2 linked regions of the Thermosphaera aggregans genome follow. Each later gene encodes a partner of the first gene's protein in a complex. Links are inferred from orthologs where the notes say so. Each region holds a gene or a part of one and is shown on either strand. Other genes may lie near its edges.

The links.
Region 2: the proteins of IMZ38_RS02675 (region 1) and tuf are in contact, whole or in part, in a crystal structure (PDB 7CSL), measured with the Pyrococcus horikoshii proteins. The link is inferred for Thermosphaera aggregans from one-to-one orthologs. Residues at the interface, in WP_010884146.1 of Pyrococcus horikoshii: Phe4, Leu6, Val7, Val9, Arg11, Met13, Pro14, Thr15, Asp16, Pro17, Leu38, Ala39, Lys40, Glu44, Pro45, Ile46, Ala47, Phe48, Gly49, Leu50, Tyr56, Leu58, Arg60, Asp61, Glu62, Glu63, Tyr65, Ser66, Phe67, Asp68; in WP_010885563.1 of Pyrococcus horikoshii: Val16, Lys20, Ser21, Lys62, Arg65, Glu66, Arg67, Gly68, Val73, Ala74, His75, Ile88, Asp89, Ala90, Pro91, Gly92, His93, Asp95, Phe96, Lys98, Asn99, Gly103, Ala104, Asp227, Val228, Tyr229, Ile231, Val234, Val237, Val239.

Annotation. Positions count from the first base shown.
Region 1 is NZ_CP063144.1:445,068-461,349, forward strand. The notes cover bases 8,022-10,728. They hold IMZ38_RS02675 (elongation factor 1-beta), read left to right. Parts: upstream 8,022-9,092; coding sequence 9,093-9,365; downstream 9,366-10,728. Other genes in these bases: pth2 (peptidyl-tRNA hydrolase Pth2), read right to left, coding at 8,022-8,026; IMZ38_RS02665 (hypothetical protein), read left to right, coding at 8,147-8,815; IMZ38_RS02670 (zinc finger domain-containing protein), read left to right, coding at 8,858-9,079; IMZ38_RS02680 (CDC48 family AAA ATPase), read left to right, coding at 9,420-10,728. In the rest of the region: IMZ38_RS02620 (hypothetical protein), read left to right, coding at 1-1,530; IMZ38_RS02630 (alanyl-tRNA editing protein), read right to left, coding at 1,790-2,554; IMZ38_RS02635 (ABC transporter permease), read right to left, coding at 2,585-4,105; IMZ38_RS02640 (ABC transporter ATP-binding protein), read right to left, coding at 4,098-5,000; IMZ38_RS02645 (DMT family transporter), read left to right, coding at 5,201-6,055; IMZ38_RS02650 (transcription elongation factor), read left to right, coding at 6,121-6,618; tRNA pseudouridine(13) synthase TruD, read right to left, coding at 6,627-7,718; more of pth2, read right to left, coding at 7,715-8,021; more of IMZ38_RS02680, read left to right, coding at 10,729-11,630; IMZ38_RS02685 (ArsR family transcriptional regulator), read left to right, coding at 11,642-11,899; fen (flap endonuclease-1), read left to right, coding at 11,948-13,009; IMZ38_RS02695 (hypothetical protein), read left to right, coding at 13,151-13,597; IMZ38_RS02700 (protein-L-isoaspartate O-methyltransferase), read right to left, coding at 13,594-14,277; IMZ38_RS02705 (DUF371 domain-containing protein), read left to right, coding at 14,320-14,787; IMZ38_RS02710 (class I SAM-dependent methyltransferase), read right to left, coding at 14,743-15,726; IMZ38_RS02715 (NAD(+)/NADH kinase), read left to right, coding at 15,797-16,282. UniProt on the Methanocaldococcus jannaschii protein: Promotes the exchange of GDP for GTP in EF-1-alpha/GDP, thus allowing the regeneration of EF-1-alpha/GTP that could then be used to form the ternary complex EF-1-alpha/GTP/AAtRNA.
Region 2 is NZ_CP063144.1:63,428-74,237, forward strand. Bases 2,660-5,507 are described here. They hold tuf (translation elongation factor EF-1 subunit alpha), read left to right. Parts: upstream 2,660-3,349; coding sequence 3,350-4,666; downstream 4,667-5,507. Other genes in these bases: IMZ38_RS00385 (30S ribosomal protein S7), read left to right, coding at 2,660-3,144; rpsJ (30S ribosomal protein S10), read left to right, coding at 4,730-5,041; IMZ38_RS00405 (30S ribosomal protein S13), read left to right, coding at 5,368-5,507. Also shown: rpoA2 (DNA-directed RNA polymerase subunit A''), read left to right, coding at 1-622; IMZ38_RS00365 (50S ribosomal protein L30e), read left to right, coding at 619-948; IMZ38_RS00370 (NusA-like transcription termination signal-binding factor), read left to right, coding at 941-1,387; IMZ38_RS00375 (30S ribosomal protein S12), read left to right, coding at 1,444-1,890; IMZ38_RS00380 (bifunctional nuclease family protein), read right to left, coding at 1,923-2,411; more of IMZ38_RS00385, read left to right, coding at 2,530-2,659; more of IMZ38_RS00405, read left to right, coding at 5,508-5,856; IMZ38_RS00410 (30S ribosomal protein S4), read left to right, coding at 5,862-6,383; IMZ38_RS00415 (30S ribosomal protein S11), read left to right, coding at 6,383-6,784; IMZ38_RS00420 (DNA-directed RNA polymerase subunit D), read left to right, coding at 6,794-7,636; IMZ38_RS00425 (50S ribosomal protein L18e), read left to right, coding at 7,639-8,001; IMZ38_RS00430 (50S ribosomal protein L13), read left to right, coding at 8,006-8,461; IMZ38_RS00435 (30S ribosomal protein S9), read left to right, coding at 8,454-8,879; IMZ38_RS00440 (DNA-directed RNA polymerase subunit N), read left to right, coding at 8,889-9,089; rpsB (30S ribosomal protein S2), read left to right, coding at 9,100-9,762; amrB (AmmeMemoRadiSam system protein B), read left to right, coding at 9,773-10,636; fni (type 2 isopentenyl-diphosphate Delta-isomerase), read left to right, coding at 10,723-10,810. UniProt on the Methanocaldococcus jannaschii protein: GTP hydrolase that promotes the GTP-dependent binding of aminoacyl-tRNA to the A-site of ribosomes during protein biosynthesis.

The sequences.
Region 1 (16,282 bases):
CTCGTGAAAACCTACTTGATACCTCCCAACACGACGCTCGATTACAGGACAATAACCCTTAACATCGCGCCGCTGGGTGACGGCTTCATCTTCCTATACGTTAACGATACTTCAACTCCTGGAGAGTTAGACCTGAACCCGGTCTTCTTCAACCTGACCAGCATGTATCAGCTCCCCGTGATCCCTACTTCAGGGGCTAATGAAACCCTGGGCGATATAGTTACGATGAGAGCGCCCAACATCACTAGGACTGACACTACTTACTCACCATTCCTTCCCGTGGTTGTCTCAGACAACAGGGTTGTCTTCGCAGGGTTCACCTACAACTCGGACGGTTCGAGAAGCGTGTTCATCGCTGAGGCTGCGATGGTGGGGGGTGAAGTAGTGCTGAGAAGGATCGTGCTTGGACCGGGCCACTATCCCTCGATCGCTCTTGGATCATCGACCATAGCAGTAGCCTACTCTTCCCCTGGTGCTGGAGGATACGATGTAGTGCTCAAGATTCTCGACATTGAGAGCCTTGGCGAAATAGCCTCGCTCAACCTGAGCAGGATTGCTGGGACCCAGGAGTTTAATGAGGCATATGTGAAAATAGCTTACTCACCCATGGGATACTATATTGTAACATGGAGCATGATGTACGGCACAACCTATTCGATAGTGGTTGGAGGCGTTAAGGAGAGCAGCCTAGGGTTCACCGGACCCATAACGCTTGAAACCACGCCAGCCATGAACGCGACGCCTGTAAGGGTTGGAGTGGACGGGCTGGACGGATTCGCCGTTCTGTTCAGAGAATATAATGTTGCAACCAACGAGTCTGACACATACCTGTTCCTCGGCAGAATAGGCGTCGACCTCCCCCCGATCACGGAGACGACGACAACAACAGAGACCGTGACAACCACTACAACCGTTACAACTACGAGCACTGTGACGGAGACTGTTCCAACAACCACGACAATTACCGAAACCATCACATCCACCACCACCGTGACCGAGACCGCGACCGAGACAACAACCGTTACAACCACTTTAACCGAGACAAACACCACTACTGTGACTGAGACGGTCACCTCAACCGTTACGTCAACTGTGACCACTACGGTTACTGAAACCTATACGGAGACAACTACGGAAACGGTAACAGAGACGTCTTACACGACTATTCCAACCACGGTTACTTCAACAATCACGAATACAACAACCGTTACGGAGACATCCTACACGGTGATCCCAACTACAACCACAGTTGTCCAGACCTCGTACACTACGATTCCCGTGAGCACCACGGTAACCAATACTACAACGGTGACGAGCACAGCCACGGTGACCAACGCGGTATACACTACTGTAACGGAGACTCAGACAGAGACTACGACGAGAACGGTTGTAAGTACTGAGTGGACAACATCCACTAAGACCGAGACGTACACCACAAGCATCCTTGAGACTTCAACAGGAATAGCCGGGGCTATTGCAACACTCATAGTCGGATTCCTCGTAGGTTGGTTAGTTAGAAGACCAAAATGATTTTTTACTCCTAACCCATTCGCCTTTACATCACACTCCAGTAGCTGGAAATCGCGTGTAGTAGTGAATAATATTATCGCTCGCAGACGATTCTGCCTAACCACACATCACTCAATGCTTGCTGGTTTAAGACCGCGTGGTAGGGTTTAAAAATACTTGAGTCCTTAATTATAGGAAGGGGCCCGTCGTCTAGCTTGGTTAGGACGCCGCCCTGACACGGCGGAGGCCCGGGGTTCAAGTCCCCGCGGGCCCATCTCCTTCAATCAGCATCGTAGTATAGTTTGAAGCCTCTAACGGTTTCCTCAAGCCTCAATATTTTGATCCTTCCAACCTCCTTTGTGTTAGAGACGTGTGTCCCCGTGCACGGGATTGCGTTGACTCCTTCAATCTCGACTACCCTGTACCTGCTTGTCCTGGGAAGTCTTTGAAGGTTAGGAGCGTTGTAAATCCTTGCTGGAAGCTGCTCCCAGCTGACCCAGAAGGCTTTAACCCTCCGAGCCTCCTCCACTATTCTCGTAGCTTCCCTGAGAACTTCCTCGACAACCTCTTTCGAAGCACTCCTAGCATCGTACTCTATGTAGGCATCCGGGGGAGCGTGCTGGGCTTCGAGAGTGTTGACATTTCTCCCATAAGCCTTCATCACAGCGTAGTCCAAGATGTGCCCTGCGGTGTGAAGCCTCATAGTCTTGTACCGGGGCTCCCAGTCTAGCTCAAGCACCACCTGGGAGCCTTTAACGGGCAGGTTTCCCTCAACCAACCTGCCGTAGTGTGCTACAACGTTCTTAACCATGAGGGCTTTCTCAACCCTGAACTTGATGCCCTCGCCTTTGACCCAGCCGGTATCGCTTCCCTGACCCCCGGTTTTCGGGTGAAACACTGTCTTATCGAAGACAAGGTAGCACCTGCCCGGCTTATCGCAGGCATAGTCGAGAAGATTAACTGTTGCCGTCTTCAAATATGAATCTTCAAGGTATAGAAGCTCGGTGCCCAGCATGTTCTTAAGCCAGGAGTAAAGATCAACCATGACCAAGCAACCCGTTTCCTCTTATGAAAACTATCTTGAAAGATTTGCCTTCCTGAACAGGGTCCAGCCCAGCAGGAAAGGTACCAGCGTCCAAGCGGCCCCAGCGGCAACGACTAGGTACGGATTTACAACAGAGACTTCTGCATAGATATCAGGGAATTCTGCCCTGTTTACGAAATATGTTGCAAAGCTTGTTAAGCCGAGGGGGTTGAAGTAGTAGCTAGTATACTGGAGTTTCTGCAGCTCCTCGACAAGCCTGGGGGTGAAACCGTGCATGAAGTATGCTAGGATGAATACCAGGATCCCCATGATCATTGTGAAGAACAGGTACAGGATGATTGAGACCGCGAGATACTTACCCCCGCTTGCCACTGTTGAAAGCATGTAGCAGACGCTGTAGAAAGCTATGAGTGATCCAGCAACGCCTAGGAACAGTATCACAGTGTAAGATGCCTCGATACTGTAGCCGGTGAGCAAGAATATGCTCGCGTTGAATGCTGCGAAGAAAACCCCTGTTGAAGCTAGAGCGGTTAAAACCCCGGCCGTGAACCTCGTGACATATACTTCTAGCCTTGTAACAGGGCGGGCTATGAGGAACTCCAATGCCCCAATCCCCTTCGGCTTAGCGACGAGAGTGTATGCGAGGTATAGAACCACTATTGGGAAGAATTGGGAGAATAAGCCGAGCCCGGCTGTGCCGAGAGCGATGTTTGTAATACGTCGCTGAATAATCCCTGTCTGGATCCTGATCACAGGTAATGCGCCACTCAAGTAGGTAAGGCCTTCGGGGTTTTTAAGGTAGAGCATGATTCCAGTTGTAGTTGAAGCATTCAAGCCTAGCTCCGATGCGTTGGTCTTGAAAACATTAAGCCCTGTTGAAACATTACCGGCTAACAATGCTTTTTCAAGCCCAGCGTTACCTGTGTCCGTGGAAAACGTGCAGTATAGCTCGAAGCCATCGCCGGGTGGCTCAATCAACATTGAAATAGTTAGCTCATCATTCTTTAGAAACACGTAGCCTGCTGAATACACCGACTTCGTGCCGTCGAGGCTGGAGAAGTAGATAAGAGGGGTGGAAGCATAGAGCACTCCTCCGCCTCCCTTTATGAAGCGTGCCACTATACTGTTGAATCCGAAAGGCGTTGATGATCTTACTTCGAAAAGCAACCTTCCCGTATCCTCAGGTAGCGACCTTATGATGTCAGACTCCAGCGTTGTCTCAACGACATGGTAGCCATCCGCCCGGAAAGCAAATGTTTTCAGTGTTTGATAAACCCCGTTCTCCTCAACTAGAAGGTTTACCTCGACGTTAGCTGTGGTTCGTCTCATCTCTGAGTCGTAGATGTTGTAGTGCATGGTTAACTCCCCGGTTTCAACGTCAAGCTTTGCGAGGAAAGCTGGATAAGAAGATCCTGCACCCATGCTAAGCGAGATGGATACTAGGTATGATAGCCCAACACCGACCAGGATGAAAACTGCTAGTGTCACTAGCGTTGCTGGACGTATGAAGGCTCTTTTAAAGTCGTAGAAAATGGGGTTCACATCACTCACCCTTCCCCCTTATCAGGTTGAAGAAGAATTCTTCGAGGCTTCTCTCCTCACTCCTAACCTCCTGTACGCTGAAGCCGCTCTCCACGAGCTCCTTGACGATTACGCTTGGGGAAGCGTTTAAGCCTGAGACCACCACGTACTCACCCCTGGTTTCAACCCGTCCATACTTCTCGAGAATGCTGAGGGATTCCTCAACCCTGTCAATCTTCATGATCAGGGATGGTTTAGCCATGTTCACGATCTCGCTCATCATGTAGACACCGATGATCTTGCCCTTATGGATGAATACTACCTTGTCAGCTATTCCTTCAACCTCGCTTAATATGTGTGAGGAGAATAATACAGCCTTACCCTGCTTCTTAAACTTCACGGCTAGATCTCTGAAGAAAACTATTCCCTTAGGGTCCAGGCCGTTTAAAACCTCGTCGAAAATGAAGTTTGGGGGGTCGTTGATCAGTGAGACCGCTAGGGCGAAGCGCTTCTTCATTCCCTGCGAGTAAGCGGCAAGCTTCATGTTCAACGCGTCTCCAAGACCCAGCATCTCTAAAGCCTCTCTCCCCATTCTCTTCGCCTCGGTAGGCGGTATGCCGTAGTAGCCTGCTAGGTACACGTAGTAGTCCAGCGCCTTAAAGTCTGTTTCAAAAATGGGAAGCTCTGGAACCCACCCGATCCTTTCAGAAGCTTTTTTCTTATCCCTCGTCACCGATAAGCCGTCGATTAACACGTCCCCGGAATCCGGGGGCAGTACTCCAACAGCTATTCTAATAGTTGTGGTCTTGCCAGCACCGTTCAAGCCTACGTAGCCCGTTATCTCCCCGTTATACACTTTAAATGAGACGTTGTCAAGGGCTTTAAGCCTGCCAAAGGATTTTGAAACACTGTTAACCTCAATCAAGCATTTACACCTTTTACTTGCTAGTAATAACCTCTCCACGTCTTATAAAATTTTAAAAGAAACCCTTCCTCCTGTGGAATCCTTCACATCTTGTAAGATTCCTTGACACGTAATTATTTCAAACAATGTATAAGTATAAACGTCTCTTCTGTATATTCTTTAAGAGCGAATAAGTATGCATATGAAGAAGGGTGGTTAAAGTGGATTATCTCGCACCAATAGTGGCATCGCTGATGTGGAGCTTGAACCCTGCCGTAATTTCTAAGTACAGGGAGCATATTAAGCCGGTGCTTTTCACCGGGTTCAGGGCTCTCACAGCTCTTGCATCACTCATCCCTTTCGCGCTGATCAATAGTCATGGCTTTCCAGGGTTTACGGAAGCTGGTGTCGCAGTCATTCTGGCCTCGGCTCTGCTAGGGCCCGGAATAGGGGACGCTTCATACACTAAAGCTATTCAACTCCTCGGCGGCTCCCTCGCGGTGATAATAAGTTATACGTACATCTTCGTCTCCCAATTCGTAGCGGCGGTTTTCCTGAACGAGCCCTTAAGGCTTCCGGTTGTTGCCGGCAGCTTGACGGCCTTCCTAGGCATTGTCCTAGCATCTTCAAACGGCAACGGGGGAAGGTTTAACGTGAAGGGTGTTGCATACGCTGTTGTTGCCTCTATTTCATGGGGTCTTGCAACATCTATGATTAAGGTGGCCCTCCTATACGCTGACACCTTAACCCTCACCGTGATGAGGCTCGGGTTCATAGCAGTCTTCTTCATCCCCGCCGGCCTGATCGTGGAAGGGGGTCCTGGGAAAGGGGATTCGAAGCCTTTGATCAAGGCTTCGCTCATAACAGGGGTTTTAGGGTGGAGTATTGGAATGCTCCTTTTCATCTACTCTATAAACAAGTTAGGTGTTTCAGCCACTGCGGTAGCCACCGCGCTAACCCCGGTGCTATCCCAGCTAACTGTCAAGCTCCTGTCCAGGGAGAAGCCGACGCTGAGAACTGTTGGAGGAGCACTGCTTATTTCTTCAGGAATAATTATATCCCTCCTTTCTCCTTGAAAAAGAGTTTAAATTACTGTTTAATCGTAAAATCCCTTTGAAGAGTAATACGGTGATGATGTAGCTTGAAATACCCGCTGGACAGGATATGCGTTAAAAGCGGCATCTTATGCCCTAGCTGCCAGCGTAAAGTGGAGACAGGCGTTGTCGATATTGATGAGGTTAAAGTGATGAAGGCTTTAATGGATATTGAGGAAAAGCACAAGGTCTTGAGGAACGGGGAGTATGTGAAATCTTTCATGGCAGGTGATCAATTCATACTGATACTCCGCGACGGCGTGGAGCAGGCCGAGCTTGAGGAGGTTTCAAAACACCTTAGCAGGGAGCTTGACGCTAAGGTTAAAATAATTGTTGAGACAGGCGATATGAGAAGGCTTATTGAGCAGGTGATCAGTCCTGCATCACTCCTCGGCGTGAACCAGGTCTGGCTCCCCGATGGAACGGAAATCGTTAACGTAAGGGTTCCGAGGAGGGATCGAAGATTTTTGGAGAAAAATAGAACCACGTTCGAGGAGTTAATAGCTAAGTTAACCGGCAGGAAGGCCAGGATTGTTTTCGAGTAATAAGAGATTTATTTTAAAACCAAGTTCTCCTTAAACAACTCCCTTAACACCATGCTCGCATAGAATCCTTGTTTCAGGAAGAAGCCTATCTCTAGGAGATTGTTGGCATGCTTTAAGCTGATGTTGGATGGCTTGAACAACCCCGTCCTCCACCAGCATCCCAGCTCGCTAATCCTGTCAGGGTTTAAGCCCTCCTTCTCGAAGAGATCCGTGTAAAGCGTTGAGCCCTCCTCACCGCAGCCAGGGGCTGGAAGCACCCTGTTTAGACAGCCCCACCCGCACGTGTCGACCAGCTTGTTTAAGAGAAGATTGTAAAGGTAGCTAGCGTAAGCCTCCACAAGGATTCTCGACGTTGATTTCTGCACAAGCTCTAAACCCTTGGATAGTGGTGATTCAACATATAGTTTCTCGTAAAACAGTCTCCCCGGGAATGATCCTTTAATCCTTGCAACAGCACTGTTCATTTTTTCCCATGGATAATGCTCTCTCAGGAAGAACCTGCTGAACCGGTCCTCCCTTCCAAGAAGAATCTGCTTGCCTAGCAGGTGGCTTATCGGCCTCTCAACCCCGAATCGCTGATACCCGTAGTATGATGGCAACCCCGAAGCAACGATAAGCCTGAGCAAATCCTCGGCAATACTGTAATCGCCGGGTCTTGAAGCCTCCAGGGTTATCTTAAACCTGTTCCCGACTAGTGATTTTCTCGTGGGCTTCGCACGTGCGAAGCCTATTAGGAGAGCGGCGTAGTTTTCGCCACAAATTTCCTTAAGATCGTTGCTAACCAGGGTTTTCTTGACGAAGAAGAACTGGGTGCTTGTGGACTCCTTATCCTTCAACCCAAGGTGAATAATGTTGGAGTCAGGAATCCCGATCTGTTTTGCGAGAAGCCTTTTAACGCGTAAAGTATCCATAGACCTCTTAGTGACCCTGAATACCGCGTACTCGCCTTTCTCCCTGTTAAAGCCTAGTTCTTGAAAGTTGACAACCTCCTCCACGGTGAACGTGTCAGGGGTGATCTTGAGCTCGGTGCTTATTTTCCGATGCGTGAGAACGTGCTTCAACCCAGTCACGTAATCTAATGGATGAGGGTAGTAGGTCAAAGAAGCTTCAACCCGCCTGTTAGCTTGTCAACAGCCTCATCAGGCGCTGGACCTATTGCAACGGCCGTTGTCGTTCCCGGAGGCAGCTCGGTCAGCCCAGCGTCTTTGATCAAGGATGCTGGAAGCCCACTCCTCACCGCTTTCTCATACAGCTGGACGAGCTCGGCCTCGCCTGGAACCTTTACCACAACTTTCTTCTGCCCACTACTCCACCATTCTTCAAACCATTCCCTTCTCGAACGGTATGCTTCGAAAGCAGCTGTCACCGACGCGTGGGCAACCTGTACGGCAAGCTTTCCCTTGCTCATCCCGAGATCGCTTCTAACAATTATAACCTGTTTCAATCCGTTAAACCCTCAACAAGAATTATTAAATACTCCTCATATATTAGTTCCCGCTGGATTATTCAATGCTTGGATGTGGACTTGATGAGTGCTAAATCGTGTTTCACAATCCTGACACTACTATTTTTAGCCATGGCCTCAACGGCTAGCGCGCAAGGCGTGGAGCCTGTTTACGGCCCTGGAGACTTCTTCAACTACGAGTACACTGTAACGCTTTCACGAAGTAATCAGTTCTGCACGGTTAAAGTTTTTCTTACGGTTAGAGTGGAGAGCGTGTCATATCCTTTTGTGGAGTACAGTATTGGCGATCACAGGAGGATTAGATTAACCGGTGACTGCGAGGTTTTCGGCCTAAGCCTGGAGATGGTTGAGAACAGTTTCAGGGATAGCAAGGGTGTTGACAGGCTGGATGCTGAGCCCTCATCATCCTACATAGGATTCTTCGCCAACCCCTCGTATACTGGCGAGTTCGCGGAGAGTTATCAGGCAGCAACAGGTTTCTCAAATGTTACAGCCAAGTATGTCAACGGCGTGCTGATAAGGTACGTTGAGCTAACCGAGACCTTCTTCTTCAACAGTGTGGCAATCCTAGAACTACTTTCGACAAGCGCATACTACAGGGTTAACCCAGCCCTTGCCCCTATGGGTTTGGCAGCGGTAACAGTTGGCTTCACCCTTGGGCTAATTGCGATAACTTACCTGCGGAAGAGCAAGAGCCTGCAAGTTGCTGAGGGAATATTTTTAATACCTTAATCACGTTTAAACTGTTGATTGCTTAAGCATGGTGGTTGCTACATGGTTGCACAGTACAGTTTAACGCAGCAGGCCGGCATCGTTGTTGAAGAAGCAGCGTCACCTCCGGTGTGCGATAGCTGCCACAGGATCATGGAGCCCGGGGACTATGGTACGGAGTTCATGTGCCCTAACTGCGGGAAGGTATTGATCCGTAGATGTAAGAGGTGCAGGCAGCAAGCAGTTGAGTACGCCTGCCCTAACTGCGGGTTCAGGGGTCCTTGAAGAGGTGGTGTGAATGGCTCAGGTTGCTGTAGTGGTTAAAATCCTCCCAGAAGACGTGGAGACGCCGTTGAACGAGTTGAAAGCCCGGATAGAGCAGAGCCTGCCGCAGGGATATCAGGTGAAGGCTAGCGATGAGGAACCCATAGCCTTCGGATTGAAAGCTCTCCGCTTGTTAATAGCTATGCCTGAGGAAACCGAGGGCGGTACAGAGCCCTTGGAGAACCTTTTAATGAGTATTCCAGGCATCAGCCAGGTCGAGGTTGAAGCTGTTTACAGGCTTCCTTAGTAATTTCTTATATTAAGGGTTTTTCACACTCAACATTATAGGTTGTTAACGCTGGTGCTTGATTTGGCAGGGAATAAGTTGAGAATACCTCTAAGAGTACTAGACGCTGATAGAAGGGACCTACATAAAGGAATAGCGAGGCTGGACCCTGAGGTAATGGATAAGCACGGTATATTGGAAGGAGACCTCCTCCTCGTTGAGGGAGAGTCGGAGACGGCCGTGATAGCTGCTGCAAGCAGGGACCAGGATAGGGGTTTGGGCGTAATAAGGCTTGACCCGGTTACCAGGAAGAACGCGGGCGTGAACATTAACGAGGTTGTTTTCGTGGAGAAGGTTGAGAAACAGTACGCCCAGGTGGTTAAGCTAGCTCCAACCAATTACTTCGCACCCGCTGACCCAAGCGTGGTGGAAGAGGTTAAGAGGAGGATTATTGGAAGGCCCTTGATGGAGGATAATGAAATCCACGTAGTCATAATGGAGATGAGCATTCCTTTCAGAGTTGTCACCTTGAAGCCGAAGGGGCCTGTGATAGTTTCTGACGAAACAGAGCTCTACATTTTCGAGGAGCCTGTCGGGGAGGTTCCGAGAGTAACGTATGAAGACATTGGCGGATTAGGCAACGTGATCGAGAAGATTAGGGAGATGGTTGAGCTACCGCTCAAGTACAGGAAAGTGTTTAGGAAGCTGAACATAGACCCGCCTAAGGGAATACTCCTGTACGGTCCCCCAGGCACTGGCAAGACATTGCTTGCTAAGGCGTTGGCTAACGAGGCTAACGCGTACTTCATCGTGATCAATGGTCCAGAAATTATGAGCAAGTACTACGGTGAGTCGGAGCAGAGGCTTAGGGAGATCTTCAAGCTAGCGAGGAAGAAGGCTAAGAAGAACCCTGCAATAATATTCATAGACGAGTTAGACGCTATTGCGCCGAAGCGGGATGAGGTCATAGGCGAGGTTGAGAGGAGGGTTGTCGCCCAGCTCCTAGCCTTACTTGACGGGTTAGAGAGCAGGGGGAACGTCATAGTGATAGCGGCTACGAACAGGCCTAATGCTGTCGACCCTGCTTTGAGGAGGCCTGGCAGGTTTGACAGGGAGATTGAAATACCTATGCCAGATAAGAAGGGCAGGCTGGAAATACTTCAAATCCACACGAGGAGGCTTGTTAAATCTGGCATCCTCGGCGAGGATGTCGACCTGGTCAAGCTCGCAGAGATGACCCACGGGTACACCGGCGCTGATCTCGCCGCCCTGGTTAAGGAGGCTGTCCTGCATGCTTTGAGAAGGTATGTGCCTCTTGAAAAGTCCAATCCGCCTACACCAGAAGAGGTTTTAGAAAAGGTTAAGGTTACTTTTGAAGACTTCATGTTCGCGTATAAGAGCATCGTACCCAGCGGTCTAAGAGAGATATATGTCGAGGTCCCGGAGGTTCACTGGAGCGATATAGGAGGGCTTCATGAAGTGAAGCAGGCTTTAAAGGAGAGTGTTGAATGGCCCTTGAGAATGCCCGAGGTGTTCGAGAAGTTCGGGATCAAGCCTCCGAAAGGCATACTGCTCTATGGGCCTCCCGGATGCGGAAAAACGCTCCTCGCCAAGGCTGTTGCAACCGAGAGCGGCGCCAACTTCATAGCTGTTCGCGGCGCCGAGATCATGAGCAAGTGGGTTGGAGAGTCTGAGCGTGCTGTGAGGGAGATCTTCCGGAAAGCCAGGCTACATGCACCCACGGTTGTCTTCTTCGACGAGATAGATGCAATAGCCTCGCTGAGAGGTGCCGAGCTGGACTCTGGAGTATCTGAGAGGGTTGTAACACAGTTGATTACTGAGATGGATGGTATTCAGAAGCTTGAAAACGTCGTTGTGATAGCGGCAACCAATAGACCTGACCTAATAGATCCCGCGTTGCTGAGGCCTGGAAGGCTTGAAAAGCTCATCTATGTTCCCCCGCCAGACTATGACGCGAGACTTGAAATACTCAGGATCCAGACAAGAAGCATACCCTTGTCAAGGGATGTAGACCTCCGGGAGATCGCCCGGAGAACAGAGGGGTACAGCGGCGCAGATGTTGAGGCGGTGGTTAGGGAAGCGGTCATGTCTGCTCTGAGAGAATCCCTCAACGTTAAGGAGGTATCAGTGAAGCATTTCAACAGGGCGTTAGAGATTATTAAGCCAAGCATTAATGATAATATGTTGAGATATTACCTGGAATGGGGGGTTAGGGCGAGGCAGCAACTCCCCAGGTCTCACTTAAAGCCTCAGGTTTACGTTTAAGGTGGTTGTTAATGAAGTATAACCCGGGCTACTGGCGTCTTACCCCTCTTTTCAGACTGATCCTGGAGATCGTGATCGACCATCCGGAGGGAGTCTCGGAGTCCGACCTGATAGATATCTTGAAGAAGGAGCACGAGGTCGAGGTGGGGAAGGCGGAGCTCTACAAAGCCTTGATGAAGCTGGAGCTATCGGGTTATATCCAGGTAGAGCCTGTTGGAAAAGAATTCGTTATACGGCTTTCACCATCCTTTCCCGAGCTTTTTAAGTGAATAGTTTTAAATGTTTTAAACAACTATTTTAATGATCGTGGGAGAGACATGGGAGTAAACCTTAAAGACCTCATACCAGAGGATGCCAAGATCATTATTGAGAACATGCGCTCATTGAAGGGGAAGGTTATCGCGATAGATGCCTACAATGCCCTGTACCAGTTCCTAGCAGCCATAAGGCAGCCGGATGGAACCCCTCTAATGGATTCCCAGGGCAGGATCACGAGCCACTTGAGCGGGCTTTTCTACAGGACTATAAACCTTGTTGAGGAAGGCTTGAAAATAGTTTACGTGTTTGACGGGAAGCCCCCTGAGCTTAAAGCTAGGGAGCTTGAGCGCAGGAGAGCGTTGAAGGAGGAGTCTGCTAGAAAGTATGAGGCTGCTGTTGAAGCAGGTGATTTGGAAGCGGCTAGAAGATACGCGATGATGGCTTCGAAGCTGACTGATGAGATGGTTAAGGAGGCTAAAAAGCTCTTAGACGCTCTCGGAGTTCCCTACGTTCAGGCACCAGCCGAGGGTGAGGCCCAGGCAGCATACCTTGTTAAGAAGGGCGACGCCTACGCTTCCGCAAGCCAGGACTACGATAGCCTCCTCTTCGGCTCCCCCAGGCTGATAAGGAATCTCACTATTAGCGGGAAGAGAAAGCTTCCGAGAAGAGAGGAATACATCGAGGTCAAGCCTGAGATGATAGAGCTTAACACGTTGCTCTCCAAGCTTAACCTGACCCTGGAGAACCTTGTAGATATAGGGATTCTGGTAGGCACGGATTATAATCCGGAAGGCTTCGAAGGGATAGGGGTTAAGAAAGCCTACCAGCTCGTCAAAACATACGGGTCGATCGAGAAGATTCCTAAAGCCTTGCTCAAGTCCAGCGTAGAGGTTGATGTCCTAGAGATTAAGAAATACTTCCTCCAACCCCCTGTTACAGACTCGTACAAGATAGAGTGGAGGGAGCCCGATGAGAAACTGGTTTTCGAGATCCTTGTTAACGAGCACGATTTTAGCGAGGATAGAGTGAAGAACGCGCTTGAAAGATTTACTAAAGCATACAAGGAGAATATTAAAGGAGTTCAGACCGGGCTGGGCAAGTGGTTTGCCAAGCCCTCCTAGCTTACGCGTTGTTAACAGGTAGGTTCAAAACATTTAAATCGAGAAAAACCACCCGCTCCGAACCCTATCCTCAACCTATGCTAAGAAGTGGCAGGATCGCGTTTATAGATATGTTTTAACATAAAATACTTTGTGAAGCTCATGAGCGGTGAAAAACCCACAACCGCGTTCGTGCTGATGTTGCTTTCAGGCATTATCCTACTGCTCTTCGCGATACTAGCATTAGCGATAGGGGCCTTGCTACGCGCGGAGATTCCCCTTGAAGAATCAATGCCGCTTCCAACCGGTATGGGGTTCCTCACGGCTTTCGCGATAGGGACTGTGATGATAATAGTCGGGGCAATAGCCTTGTTAATTGGCTTGTTAATGATCGTTGCCGCTTTTAAGATTCGTAGTGGTGAACCCGGCAAGGTTAAAACCTGGTCTATAATAGGGATAATCCTTTCTATTGTAAGCCTGATCACTGTTGGCGGAGGATTCTACCTAAGCTTTGTCTTGGGCTTGATAGGAGGGATTCTCGGATTAACGTGGAAGCCGCCGGAGAAACCCGTTGCACAGGAGCAAACCCCTCTCCCACCCCCAGTCTAATTTTTCCACCTTTCCTCCACGCTCCATCCATACCTGCCTATTAAAGGGACGAACACGCATTCTATCCCCCACCGCTTATTTATTCTCCCATTCTTCTTCTCAACGATTAAGAGTCTTTGGAAATACCTGTCCCCCACCGGTGCTACCAGGATCCCGGGATCCCCTAGCTGCTCCAGCAGTGGCGGAGGAATATCCGGGGCTGCAGCAGTTACTATTATTCTATCGTAGGGAGCAGCCTCCCTGTAGCCCAGTGTTCCATCGCCGACCAGTACCGTGACGTTTTCCGAGTATCCTGCTTTCTCAAGGTTTTTCCTAGCAAACGAGGCTAGCTCGCTGATTCTCTCAATACTGTACACGTGTCCTCCACCGGAGTCCTGCTTGGCAACTATTTCAGCCAGGACAGCGGCCTGATAACCCGACCCGGTTCCAATCTCTAACACCTTGTTGCCCGGCTCAGGATCCAGCTCCTCGGTCATTATGGCAACCATGTGTATAGCACTTATCGTCTGACCCCAGCCTATGGGTAGCGGGGTATCATGGTAGGCGTATTTCCTCATCGCCTCTGGGACGAACAACTCCCTCGGCACTGTTAGGAGAGCTTTAATGATCCTGGGGTTTCTCAAGTAGCCTGAGTCAACTAGGAGTTCGACAACTCTACTCCTCTGCTCGTGAAAGCTCAACGCGATCCCTTTGAAAATATTAGGTTTATGGTTTAATTAAACATGGGGTTAGGGATGATAGTTGCCAGCGAGATAGTGCGCGCAAAGGGCCACCCAAACGTTACGGCTAAGCATAAGACAACGCTGGAGATAACGAGGGATTGTGATTTAACGTTGAGAGGGGACTGCATAATAGGGGTTAATGCTGACAAGGCTGCGTCAAACCTGTCCAGTGATTTTAAGGCTGCCTTAACGTCTCCGAGAAACATATTGTTAATTGTTCTTGAGGCAGGCGGGTTTAAGGACTACCTGATAGCACATGGTTCGAGAGAAATTACTGCTACCGATCCTCGAAGAATCATTATCAGGAGAAGTAGCTATGTCGAGCCCGCGACAATAGGGGTTTACGCGACGAAGGCAGCCGGGGATCTAGATAGAGGGTTGGTCAATAGTTTGAAAAGCGGTGACGCCGTGTTAACGGTTAAGCTATACGTGCTCAGGCTTGATGATATCGAACCTGTAAATCCCTGAGCCTGGAGAGTACTCTAGGACAAGCCTGTGGCTGAGTATTCTCCACCCTGGGAGAACACTGCCCACCTCGTCAATGCTGGTGTAGACATCTCTTGTTAGAACGTATAGGTGTAAGATGCCTTCAGGCGCGAGGACTTGATCGTAGACTTCGGCAAAGCCTAGGCTTGCCTTAGGGAGGTTTGCGATCACCCTGTGAGCCACCTCTTTCCTCGGGAGGTGATCAGGGATGTCTCTTGCATCATTGTTTAACGGTATGATGACTCCTTTAAGCCTCCTCATATTGGATTTAATATTCTCTATTAAGAGTTCGTGGGCAACAGGGTTTAAATCGTTTGCCAAGACCAGTGCGGTTTTCAATGATGCAATGTGGACTGGGAACCCGCCTATCCCTGAGAATAAGTCAACAACGATCTCGCCATCCCTGACCAGGGATGCGAGCCTCCTATGCTCCTCTGTTAGCCTTGGATTATAGTAGACTTTTCCAAGCCTGATCTTGAAGCTTAAACCGTATTCTTTAACAACAACTACTTCAACCGGGGTTCCCCATAGGAGTTTGAGAACCGGTACTCTATACTCTTCAACAGTCTCCTCCTTAACATATATTGCTTTCAGCCTTGGATGAGTTTTTAGAAGCGCATCCACAACCTCCTCCGACGCTCTATGCTCCAAGACCTTGCTCCTCACAATTGCTACATCTCCCAGCAAATCGTATGAGGGAGGGTTAACAGCTATCTTCTTCTTGTATCCCGGGGCGCATTCGACAACTCTGAACAATGTTTCATCGATGGATTCAGGCTTCTCAGCAACAGGTATGAGTACCTTGTCACCTGCCCTCTCTATTAAGTAGTCCTCGAGGAGTAGGCCGGTTTTCCTCAAAGCCTTTATCGCTTTCTCAGCGCGGGTTTTTTCAACTTCCACGCAAAGCACTTTCCCGCCCAAACCAGTCACCATGCTCAGCTAATTAAAATCTATATTACTTAGCTTAACATATGTTTGATCGTGGATTGGAATGTTTTCCAAGGTAGCGTTGATATACAAGCCAACGCTTAAGTGTATTGAAATGGTTAAGGAGCTTTCGAACGCTTTCTATAGCAGAGGGTCTGAAACCATATTGTTCACTGTTGACGATTTACTACCGGCTGAGATAGAGAACACACAACTCGTCGTCGTGGTTGGAGGAGACGGAACGTTTCTCAAAGCATCCAGCACTATTCAGAGAACAGGGGCTTTCATCCTACCTATTCACTGCGGCAGGCGTGGAGCCTTCTTCGACCCGATTACCATGCCTCTCCCGGAGATTGTTGAGAATGTTTTGAACGGCGAGTTCATAGTTCAGTACTATCCGAGGCTGAAAGCCTGTAGGGGGAGCGACTGCAGGGTTTTCATTAACGAGCTCGCTTTAACCTCAATAGATCAGGGAAGGATCACGGGCTTCTCCATAGTTATCAACACCCCGGGGATTAGTTCGAGGCTAGAGTTTGAAGGAGACGGCGTC
Region 2 (10,810 bases), 390 kb from region 1 along the record:
CCCGCTCGTGATCAGGATATTGTTCGAGGAAGAGGTTGACTACGTTAAAGCGGAGAAGATAAGGCAGAAGGTCCTGTCAACCAAGCTGAAGGGTGTTAAAGGAATTAAGAAGGTTATCATCCAGAAAAGAGGGAACGAGTACGTGTTAATAGCTGAGGGAAGCAATCTCGAAGAGCTCATGAAAATCCCAGGGATAGACCATAAGAGGCTGTACACCAACAACGTGTTCGAGATTGAACGGGTGCTCGGGATTGAGGCAGCTAGGGCTGCAATCATCAGGGAGATTAAGAACGTCCTGGATGATCAAGGCTTAGACGTTGACACCAGGCACATAATACTGCTAGCCGACATCATGACTTGGACAGGGCATATAAGGCAGGTTGGTAGAATGGGTGTAGCCGGCGAGAAGCAGAGCGTCTTGGCGAGGGCAACCTTCGAGATGACTGTTCAGAAGCTCCTGGAGGCTGCCGCAATGGGTGAGTCGGACAGGCTGTACGGCATTACCGAAAATATTATAATGGGGCAAGTCATTCCTGTAGGAACAGGAATGGTTCAGATTTATATGTTCCCAACATTGATAAAACCAGAAGCCAGTGAGGAGAAAGAGGGGAGCGAGCAATGAGCACTGCCACTGTGGAGCTGGTTAAGGCTATTCAAACCCTGAGTAAAACCGGCCAGTTCAAGATCGGTTTCAACCAGTCAAAGAAGCTCGTCATGCTGGGAAAGGCCAAGGCCGCTGTCATCGCGGCCAACGCACCACCGCATGTTAAGAGAGACCTGAAATACTACGCGAAGCTGAGCAACATACCTGTTATAGAGTTCCCTGGAACAAACTTCGAGCTGGGGGCTTTGATCGGTAAACCCTTCGGCGTCTCAACAATGGTGATCATCGACCCTGGCCAGTCAAACATCCTGGACCTAGCCAAGGAGGTATCGGGTAATGAGTAAGGAAAGGAGTCAAGTGAAGATAACTCCTGACGAGTTTAGGTACATGGCACTGCTACACGAGATCACGGGCGCCACCGTCAGAGACTGCATCATGGATGAGTCTGAGAACAGGGTCATATTCCTGGTTAACCCCGAGGATATTGGAAAAGCCGTAGGCCCCAAAGGCTTCTTCGTTCAAAAACTCAGGAAGATCTTGAACAAGAACATAGAAATAGTCGGCTACAGCGACAACCTTGAGGAGCAGGTTAAGTACGCGCTTGCTCCTGCAAGGATAAAGGAGATCAAGGTGACCTCTAAACCAGGCGGGGAGAAAGTAGTCTACGTGGCGGTGGATCCATCGGACAAGGGCCTCGCCATCGGTAAGAACGGCAGGAACGTTCAAAAAGCAAAGATTATTTTAAAGAGACACTTCAACATCGACTCTCTCATTATAGCATAAAATTTAAGAATACTTGAAACTATTTGAGTCTAGAAGAAGAGTTAAGGGATTAAACCATGCCGGGCAAGAAAGCACCATACGGGATGTACGCGGCAAGGAAGCTGAAGAGGAAGCGTCTCAAGTTTAGGTGGAGCCAGAGGGATTTCAAGCTCAGGATGCTTAAGCAGCAAGGCAAGATAAGGGACCCGCTTGAAGGAGCGCCAATGGCTAGGGGAATAGTTCTTGAAAAGGTTGGAGTAGAATCCCGTAAGCCAAACTCAGCCCTGAGAAAATGTGTCCGCGTCCAGCTTGTGAAAAACGGCAAGGTGGTTACAGCATTCGTCCCGTGGGACGGTGGAGTCAACTATATTGACGAGCACGATGAAGTAGTTATTGAAGGTATTGGAGGCCCGATGGGAGGGTCTCTAGGAGATATTCCCGGAGTGAAGTATAAGGTAGTAATGGTTAACGGGGTATCTTTGAAAGCTCTCTGGCTGGGTAAGAAGCAGAAGCCTGTTAGGTAGGTTTAAGCTTTTAACTTGTTGAAGCCGTAAAGCTACTTTTCAAAATCCTCTTCTCTATCCTCAAGCTTTGAGAGCTCCTCGAAAATCTTGTAAAGCCTCTCCTGCTCATCCACGAGCTCCTCGCTAACGTAGACGGGTTTACCCGCAATTATTGCAAGATAGATAGCGTGGCTAGGGATCATCTTCCTCCTTGTTGAAAACTTTCCGTTAACAAACTCCACTGTCGCGCTGTAAACCCCCTTGTCAGGGTTGAAGCTGTCTATTACAACGTGTTTAAGATTCCTACTCAACGCGGCTATAAACTCGGGAACGCTCTCGATCACATCGGTGATCATGGATCGCTCCTCGTCCAAACCCTCCTCTTCAAGGTTCCTCCTTATTGAGACGAAGATGTCGTAGGAGACGTTTTCAAGGTAAAACCTCCTCCCATCCTCGAGGTGAAGGATTAAGCGTGGACTAACCTCTCCGCCGGCGAAAAGACTCGTCGATATCTTTTCGACCAACAGGTAAGACGGCTTCAACGGCTATGCCTCCTGGAAAACCTGATTAATAAATGGTCTAATAAAGCATCATCAGGGTCTGAGACTAGTGGGGAATGCGTGAATCTGCAATAATTTTAAAAAGCCTGTTAAACTGTTTATGGTTATACAGGTGTTTACATTGGCTAGTGAAGGACACGTTGTGAAGTTGAGCGAGGTCAAGCTTTTCGGCAAGTGGACCTATGATAACATTGAGGTAAGGGATCCCAGCCTGAAGAAGTACATATGCCTTAAACCCTACATCCTTCCACACACAAGCGGGAGGCATGAGCACAGGAGGTTTGGGAAAGCCGAGGTGCCAATAGTTGAAAGGTTGATTAACAAGCTTATGCGTCCAGGAGAAAACATGGGTAAGAAGCACCTCGCCTACAATATTGTTAAAAAAGCCTTCGAGCTCATCTATTTGAAAACCGGTCAGAACCCGTTGCAGGTACTGGTCCGCGCAATCGAGAATGCAGCCCCGAGAGAGGAGACAACCAGGATCATGTACGGCGGTATCTCATACCATGTCTCAGTAGACATTTCCCCTATGAGGAGGATTGACCTAGCCCTTAGACATTTAACTGATGGTGCAAGGGAGAAAGCCTTCGACAACCCGATCACTATTGAGGAAGCCCTGGCAGAGGAGATAATAGCTGCTTCAAACAACGACCCAAAGAGCTACGCGATCCAGAAGAAGGAAGAGATTGAGAGAATAGCTTTAAGCAGCAGGTAGCGTTTCCCGCCCTCTTTTCAATCCCCGGGATCCCTTCTCACAAGGCTTCAAACCACTTTTCAATGAAGCACTGTATATTACAAAGCCTTAACCCCGTCCACTAGTAGGTTCCCAGGGAGGGCGCGTTGGTTGTAAAAAGATTTTAAAAAGACTTACTCAATTTATTAAACTCAATGAACATGATAAAGATAGCAGGTGAGTGCGAATGAGCTCTGTGCCGCAAAAACCACATTTGAACCTGGTGATCATAGGACACGTCGACCATGGAAAAAGCACCATGGTTGGACACATACTCTACCGTTTAGGGTACTTCGACCAGAAAACCATTCAGATGATCGAGGAAGAATCGAAGAAGATGGGTAAGGAAAGCTTCAAGTTCGCATGGCTCCTTGACAGGATGAAGGAGGAGCGTGAGCGTGGAGTAACGATATCGCTATCATACATGAAGTTCGAGACCAAGAAGTACTTCTTCACCATTATCGATGCTCCCGGACACAGGGACTTCGTTAAAAACATGATTACCGGTGCAAGCCAGGCTGACGCTGCCATACTAGTTGTGAGTGCTAGGAAGGGTGAGTTCGAGGCTGGTATGAGCCCTGAGGGCCAGACCCGTGAGCACGCCCTGCTCGCGAGAACAATGGGTATCAACCAGCTGATCGTTGCCATCAACAAGATGGATGCTGCCGAGCCTCCATACAGCGAGAAAAGGTACCAGGAGGTTAAGGAGATCCTGGGCAAGTTCTTGAAGAGCCTTGGCTACAATATTGAGAAGATACCGTTCATACCTGTCTCAGCATGGACTGGTGAAAACCTGATTGAGAGAAGCCCCAACATGCCATGGTATACTGGGCCAGTGCTTGTAGAAGCATTAGACATGCTGGAGGTTCCGAGCAAGCCTGTTGACAAGCCCTTGAGAATACCCATTCAGGATGTTTACGCTATCTCCGGTGTTGGAACAGTCCCGGTTGGAAGGGTTGAAACAGGGATACTGAAGGTTGGCGACAAGCTAATATTCAACCCGCCGGGCGTGATCGGAGAGGTAAGAAGCATTGAAACACACCACACGAAGATCGAGAAGGCTGAGCCAGGCGACAACATCGGCTTCAACGTGAGAGGCGTTGAGCGCAAGGATATTAAGAGAGGAGATGTGGCAGGGCATCCGACGAACCCGCCAACAGTGTCAGACGAGTTCACAGCCCGCATCTTCGTAATGTGGCATCCGACAGCAATAACCGTTGGCTACACACCAGTGGTCCACGTCCACACCGCTAGCGTGGCGTGCAGGATCACGGAGATAGTTGCCAAGCTCGACCCGAGAACCGGTAAGGAGGTTGAGAAGAACCCGCAGTTCCTGAAGCAGGGTGACGCCGCCATCGTGAAGTTCAAGCCGATAAAGCCTCTGGTGATAGAGAAGTATTCAGACTTCCCGGCGCTGGGAAGATTCGCGATGCGTGACATGGGCAAGACCATAGGTATCGGCCAGGTATTAGATGTTAAGGTTTTAGAGCAGCAGAAGAAGTAAAGGTTTTTTTAAACCCCTAAAACGCTTATGTTTTTAAGCAGGTTGCTTAAAAGGATGGTGCTTATGTCGACGGTGAGAATGGTTAAGATAAAGATTTGGAGCACGAACATAGATGTGCTCGAGGATTTCATAGGGAAGATAACCGATATTGTTAAGAAGACAGGAGTTGGCATGAAGGGGCCTATACCCCTCCCAACGAAGAAGTTGAAGATAAGGACTTTGAAACTACCCCATGGCGAGGGGAAGAAGAAGTATGAGAAATGGGAGATGAGGATTCACAAGAGACTACTCTACATTGCTGAAGACGAGAGAGTCATGAAGCAACTAATACGTATCCGTGTGCCACCGGAGATCTGGATGGAGATAGAGCTTTAGTTTTTAAACAAGGCATAGGTCAAGCATTCCTAGTCTTTTAACACCACCATCCCGGAGCTATCTTTAAAGCTCCTTGTTGCCTAATATTTTTAACAGTGCCGGGGTGCCCGAGCGGTCTAAGGGGCTGGCCTGGAGAATAATCCCCCGGTCAGCCAGTGCCCCTAATGGGGCGCGCGGGTTCGAATCCCGCCCCCGGCGCTCCATGACAGGTTATTCTAAGAGGGATCGTTAAGGCGTGATGGGTAAGTTTTAAAATATGATATAAGCTTAAAAACAGATTACTACATGGTTAGTTAAAGGATACTGCTTACTATGCGGTGGGAGAAGTGAGCGTTCAGCAATCTTTCAGGCAGATCATACGCGTGCTGGAGACAGATATAGACGGGTCTCTCCCGTTGATATACGGGCTAGCGGAGGTTAAGGGGTTGGGGTATACTTTCTCTCTCGCGATTACCCGCATACTTGGATTAGACCCTAACACCAGGATCGGCTACCTCTCAGACGAGGATGTGAAGAAGATTGAAGCACTTGTGAAAAACCCGAGCTCCTACGGGCTCCCCTCATGGATGTTTAACAGGAGGAAGGATTACGCCACCGGTAAAGACCTCCACCTAGTAGGTGCTGAGCTCATTTACTTCGTGAAAGAAGATATTGAGAGGGAGAAGAGGGTGAAGAGCTGGCGCGGAGTAAGGCACGCTCTCGGCTTGAAAGTGCGCGGGCAGAGGACAAGGACGACCGGTAGGCTTGGAGTAACTGTTGGAGTAAGAAAGAAGAGGCAGGGTCCGCAGCAGCAACAACAGTCTAAACAAGGGTGATGTGAATGGGTGATCCAAAGAAGCCTAGGAAGAAGTGGAGTGGTCCAAGACATCCTTGGAGAAAGGATATTTTAATGTACGAGACCAAGCTCCTTGGACAGTACGGCTTGAGAAACAAGAAGGAGTTGTGGAGGGCTTCGTCAATAATACGCTACTTCAGGCACAGGGCCCGCTCACTCCTCGGCGAGCCTGCTGAAGTCCGAGAAGTAGAGGGGAAGATCCTAATAAGCAAGCTGGTTAAACTAGGCTTGCTCAAGGAGGGCGCGAGACTGGAGGATGCTTTGAACCTTAAGGTTGAAGACCTTCTCGAGAGAAGGCTTCAAACAATTGTTTACAAGAAGGGGTTGGCTAACACTATCTACCAGGCGAGGCAGCTCATAGTTCACGGCCACATAGCTGTCGCTGGGAGAAGGGTTACATCACCAGGGTACATTGTCTCCGTTGAGGAAGAACCCCTCATAGACTACGCTCCATTCAGCCCGTTTAAGGAGAAGCCTATTCAGCAGGTTCAGCAGGGTGGTGCTTGATGGCGTTCTCAGCTAGAGAGCTTAAATGGGGAGTAGCACACATTTACAGCAGCTTGAACAATACTATAATACACATCACGGATTTAAGCGGGGCTGAAACCGTTAGCAGGTTCAGCGGCGGAATGGTTGTTAAAGCTGACAGGGAGAAGCCAAGCCCGTACGCGGCAATGATAGCTGCTTCTAAAGCAGCATATGAAGCAATGGATAAAGGAGTAACCGCTATACACATAAAGGTGAGGGCTCCCGGAGGACACGGATCCAAAACCCCTGGCCCCGGGGCGCAGGCAGCCATCAGGGCCTTGGCTAGAGCAGGGTTCATAATAGGCAGGATCGAGGATGTGACACCGATACCTCACGACACCACGAGGCGTCCAGGCGGCAGGAGAGGAAGGAGGGTCTAATCCACAGGTGTGTCCGGCTTGAAGATAGAGGTTTTGGAGCAGAAACCACTGTTCATTAAGCTAAGGATCAAGGGGGTCAGCCTCCACCTTTTAAACTCTATTAGGAGAGTGATAGTATCCGAAGTACCCACAATGGCTGTTGACTACGTAGCTTTCATGGAGAACTCCTCAGTCTTCTACGACGAATACCTTGCCCACAGGCTGGGATTAATCCCGCTGACAAGCAACGAGGCATTGTGGAAGTATAAGAGCCCCGAGGAGTGCAGGGAGGCTGGTGAGAAAGGATTGTTCTCGGAAGACTGCTTTGTCCGCCTAAGCCTTGAAGGAGAGGGAGGGGATGAGCCAGTAACACTCTACAGCGACTTCCTGGTGTCAAGCGACCCTGACGTGAAGCCTAGCTTCGGGAAGATCCCGATAGTGAAGCTGATAAAGCCTCAGAAAGTTAAGCTCGAAGCATACGCTAGGCTTGGAAGAGGTAAGGAGCATATTAAGTGGAGCCCTGTCTCGGTAGCAGCGCACAAGTATGTTCCAAAAATACTTGTGAACCAGAGGCTGTGCAGAGGAGAGGACTGCCTTAAATGTGTTGAAGCCTGCCCTAAAGAGGTTCTCGCCTTCGAATCCGGGGAGATAAAGGTTAGGAGCGGCAAGCTACTGGACTGCACCATGTGCAAGATTTGTGAAAACATATGTCCCTCAGGAGCTATCAAGGTAAGCCATGAGGAGGACGAGTTCATACTAACCCTTGAGTTAACAGGTGCTTTATCAGCTAGAAATGTTTTATTAGAGTCTGTTAGAATACTTGAGAAAAAGCTTGACGACTTCGTTGAAACGCTGAGGGAGAAGGGTGTTTAAGCATGATGGAGTTGAAGAAGACAAGCATAGTCTTGAGGAAAACGATTAGGGAGCTTGAAAAAGCCTCTAAAATCCATGACGCCCCGATATGGGCGAGGGTAGCTGAGGAGTTGGCGAAGCCCACTAGGAGGCGTCGAGCAGTAAACCTGAGCCGTTTAAACAGGTATACCGTGGAGGGCGATGTCGTGGTTGTCCCGGGCAAGGTACTGGGCTCCGGGAGGATAGATCACAAGATAACTGTCGCAGCCTACAGCTTCTCTAGAACAGCATACGAGCAGTTGTTGAAAGCAGGGTGCAGAGTGCTTAGCCTCACAGACCTGGTTAGGGAGAATCCTAAAGGGTCGAATGTAAAGATAATAGGGTGAGACCGTGAGCGAGGAGAAAATACTTTACGTTGATGCTTCAAACCAGATTTTGGGGAGATTAGCGAGCATTGTTGCTAAGAAACTGCTCGAAGGATACAAGGTGGTAATAGTTAACTCTGAGAAAGCCGTTCTAAGCGGTGAGAGAAGCAGGGTTATCGAGGGGTATAAGAATATTTTGAAAGCTAAAACTCATCGTAACCCGGAGAAATCCGGGATTAAAAGGCCGAGATCCCCGGTCACGATAATGAAGAGAGCTATCAAGAGAATGCTCCCCTACACCCAGCCCAAGGGGAGGGAGGCGTTGAAGAGGCTGAGAATATTCGTTGGAACCCCTGAGGGCTTGAAGGGGAGGGAGTTCGTCAGGTTTGAGGAGGCCGATGCCTCCAGGCTTAAGCAGGGTTTTGTTTACGTGAGCGAGGTAGCGGCTGCGCTTGGTTGGAGGGGTGGTTTGAATGAGTGAAACTGTTGTCGAAAAGTTTAAGATCGTCGTAGCCTCGGGCAAGAGGAAGACAAGCATTGCTAAAGCAGTCGTTAAGCCAGGAATTGGGAGGGTTTGGATTAACGGAATACCCCTCGAGGTATTCCCAGTGGAACTGGCAAGGGTTAAGATGATGGAGCCTTTAATGCTCGTCGGCGACTTGTGGAGGAAGGTTGACATTAGAGTAGAGGTGAGAGGAGGCGGCGTCATGAGCCAGGCTGAGGCTGCCAGGACAGCTATAGCGAGAGGCCTGCTAGAGTATGTTGACAATGATGAAGAGGTTAAGAAAATATTCACCGAGTACGACAGGCACATGTTGAGCGGCGACCCCAGGAGGACCGAGTCGGAGAAGTGGGGTAGATACAGCGCTAGGAGGAGATGGCAGAAGAGCTACAGGTAGGTGTGCAGCATGCTTTTCCCTGTTAGATGCTTCACGTGCGGCGCCCCCATAGGCCACTTATGGGAGGAGTATGAGAAGAGGGTTAAGGCAGGCGAGGAGCCGGGTAAGGTTTTAGATGATCTAGGCGTTAAAAGATATTGTTGCAGGAGAATGTTTTTATCATACGTGGATGTTTCAAAAGAGGTTTTACAGTTCCCCAAGATATCGTGAGGTGAGAAGCATGTTCGAGAGCGAGGATATAAGCGGTCTGGGCGAGCAGCCCGTTACCCCGAGGCCGGGAGAGAAGGTTATAGAGCTACTGGTTCCAGTGGACAAGTACTTGTCAGCCGGTGTTCACATAGGCACGCACATATGCACGAAGTTCATGGAGCCCTTCGTGTACAGGGTTAGGAGCGATGGCCTATACATTCTCGACGTGAGAAAGATAGATGACAGGTTGAGAATAGCTGGCAAGTTCCTAGCGAGGTACGAGCCTGCAAAGATAGCTGTGGTATCTGTTAGACAGTATGGTAAGAAGCCTGTGAACAAGATGTGCCAGTACATCGGCTGTAAAACATTCACTGGGAGATTCCTCCCCGGAACCTTCACAAACCCAAGCCTTAAATGGTACTACGAGCCCGACATAGTCTTGCTGACGGATCCGAGGGCTGACGCGCAGGCTTTGAAAGAGGCTGCTGAAATAGGCATACCAATAGTATCGTTCGCCGACACGGATAACAAGACCGATTTCATAGACCTCATAATCCCAGGGAACAACAAGGGGAGGAAGAGCCTGGCCCTGCTGTACTGGATACTGACGAGGCAGGTTCTCAGGGAGCGTGGAGCCCTGCCGCCGAACGGGGAGCTCCCTGAGCAGCCCACAGAGTTCGAGGCCGAGGTCTAGGGGTGAAGTATTGAAGAAGAGGCACCCGGCTGTAGCAGGTTATTTTTACCCTGATAGCAAGCGCGAGCTCGAAGCCATTATCAAATGGTCTTTCACCCATAAAATAGGTCCTGGGAAACTGCCTGAGACCTCGCCTTCTAGAAGGGTGGAGACAGTAGGCTACGTCGCGCCTCACGCAGGCTATGTTTACAGCGGCCCCGTCGCAGCCCACACCTACTATCAAATGGCTCTTGACGGCGTCCCTGAGACAGTTGTAGTAATAGGTACGAATCACACGGGTTATGGAGCTCTGGTCTCAGTATACCCTGGCGGCATGTGGGAAACACCGCTGGGTCTACTCGAAGTAGACTCCGAGCTTGCGAAAACCCTTGCGGATAAAAGCAGCATAGCAGAGCTTGACGAGTACGCACATCTCGAGGAACACTCTGTTGAGGTGCAGCTCCCGTTCATCCAGTATATTTACGGGGACAGGGTTAGAATACTCCCCGTGGTCATGAGGCTGCATACCCCTGATGTTGCAAGAGACGTTGCTAAATCACTCCTTGAAGCAGCATCCTCGTTGAAGAGGGATATAATCATTGTTGCGAGTAGTGATTTCAACCATTACGACCCCCACGATGTAACGGTGAGGAAGGATAAGGAGGCAATATCCATGATACTCAGGCTTGATTCAGCAGGCTTCTACAACACGTTGCTCAGGGAGGACGTGTCGGTGTGCGGTCCTGGCGGCATCATGGTTTTAATAGAGTACGCCAAGCTCAAGGGGGGAGCAGGCGCGAGGGCTGAGTTGTTGAAATATGCGACGAGCGGGGACGTGTCAGGCGATAAATCACACGTTGTCGGGTACGCGTCTATAAGGTTTTCAACACAGTAGTTTGAAACCCGTAATCCCCCGATCAATTATCTGGCTAGTTTTATATTGTCTGTTTAGCTAATTCTTCATGTTAAAGGTGTAGACTGTTGAGCGATATTTACTGGAGGAAGATACAGCATTTGGAAATAGTTGTAAACCGCGACGTCGACTTCAAGGACAGGTGTGAGGAATACT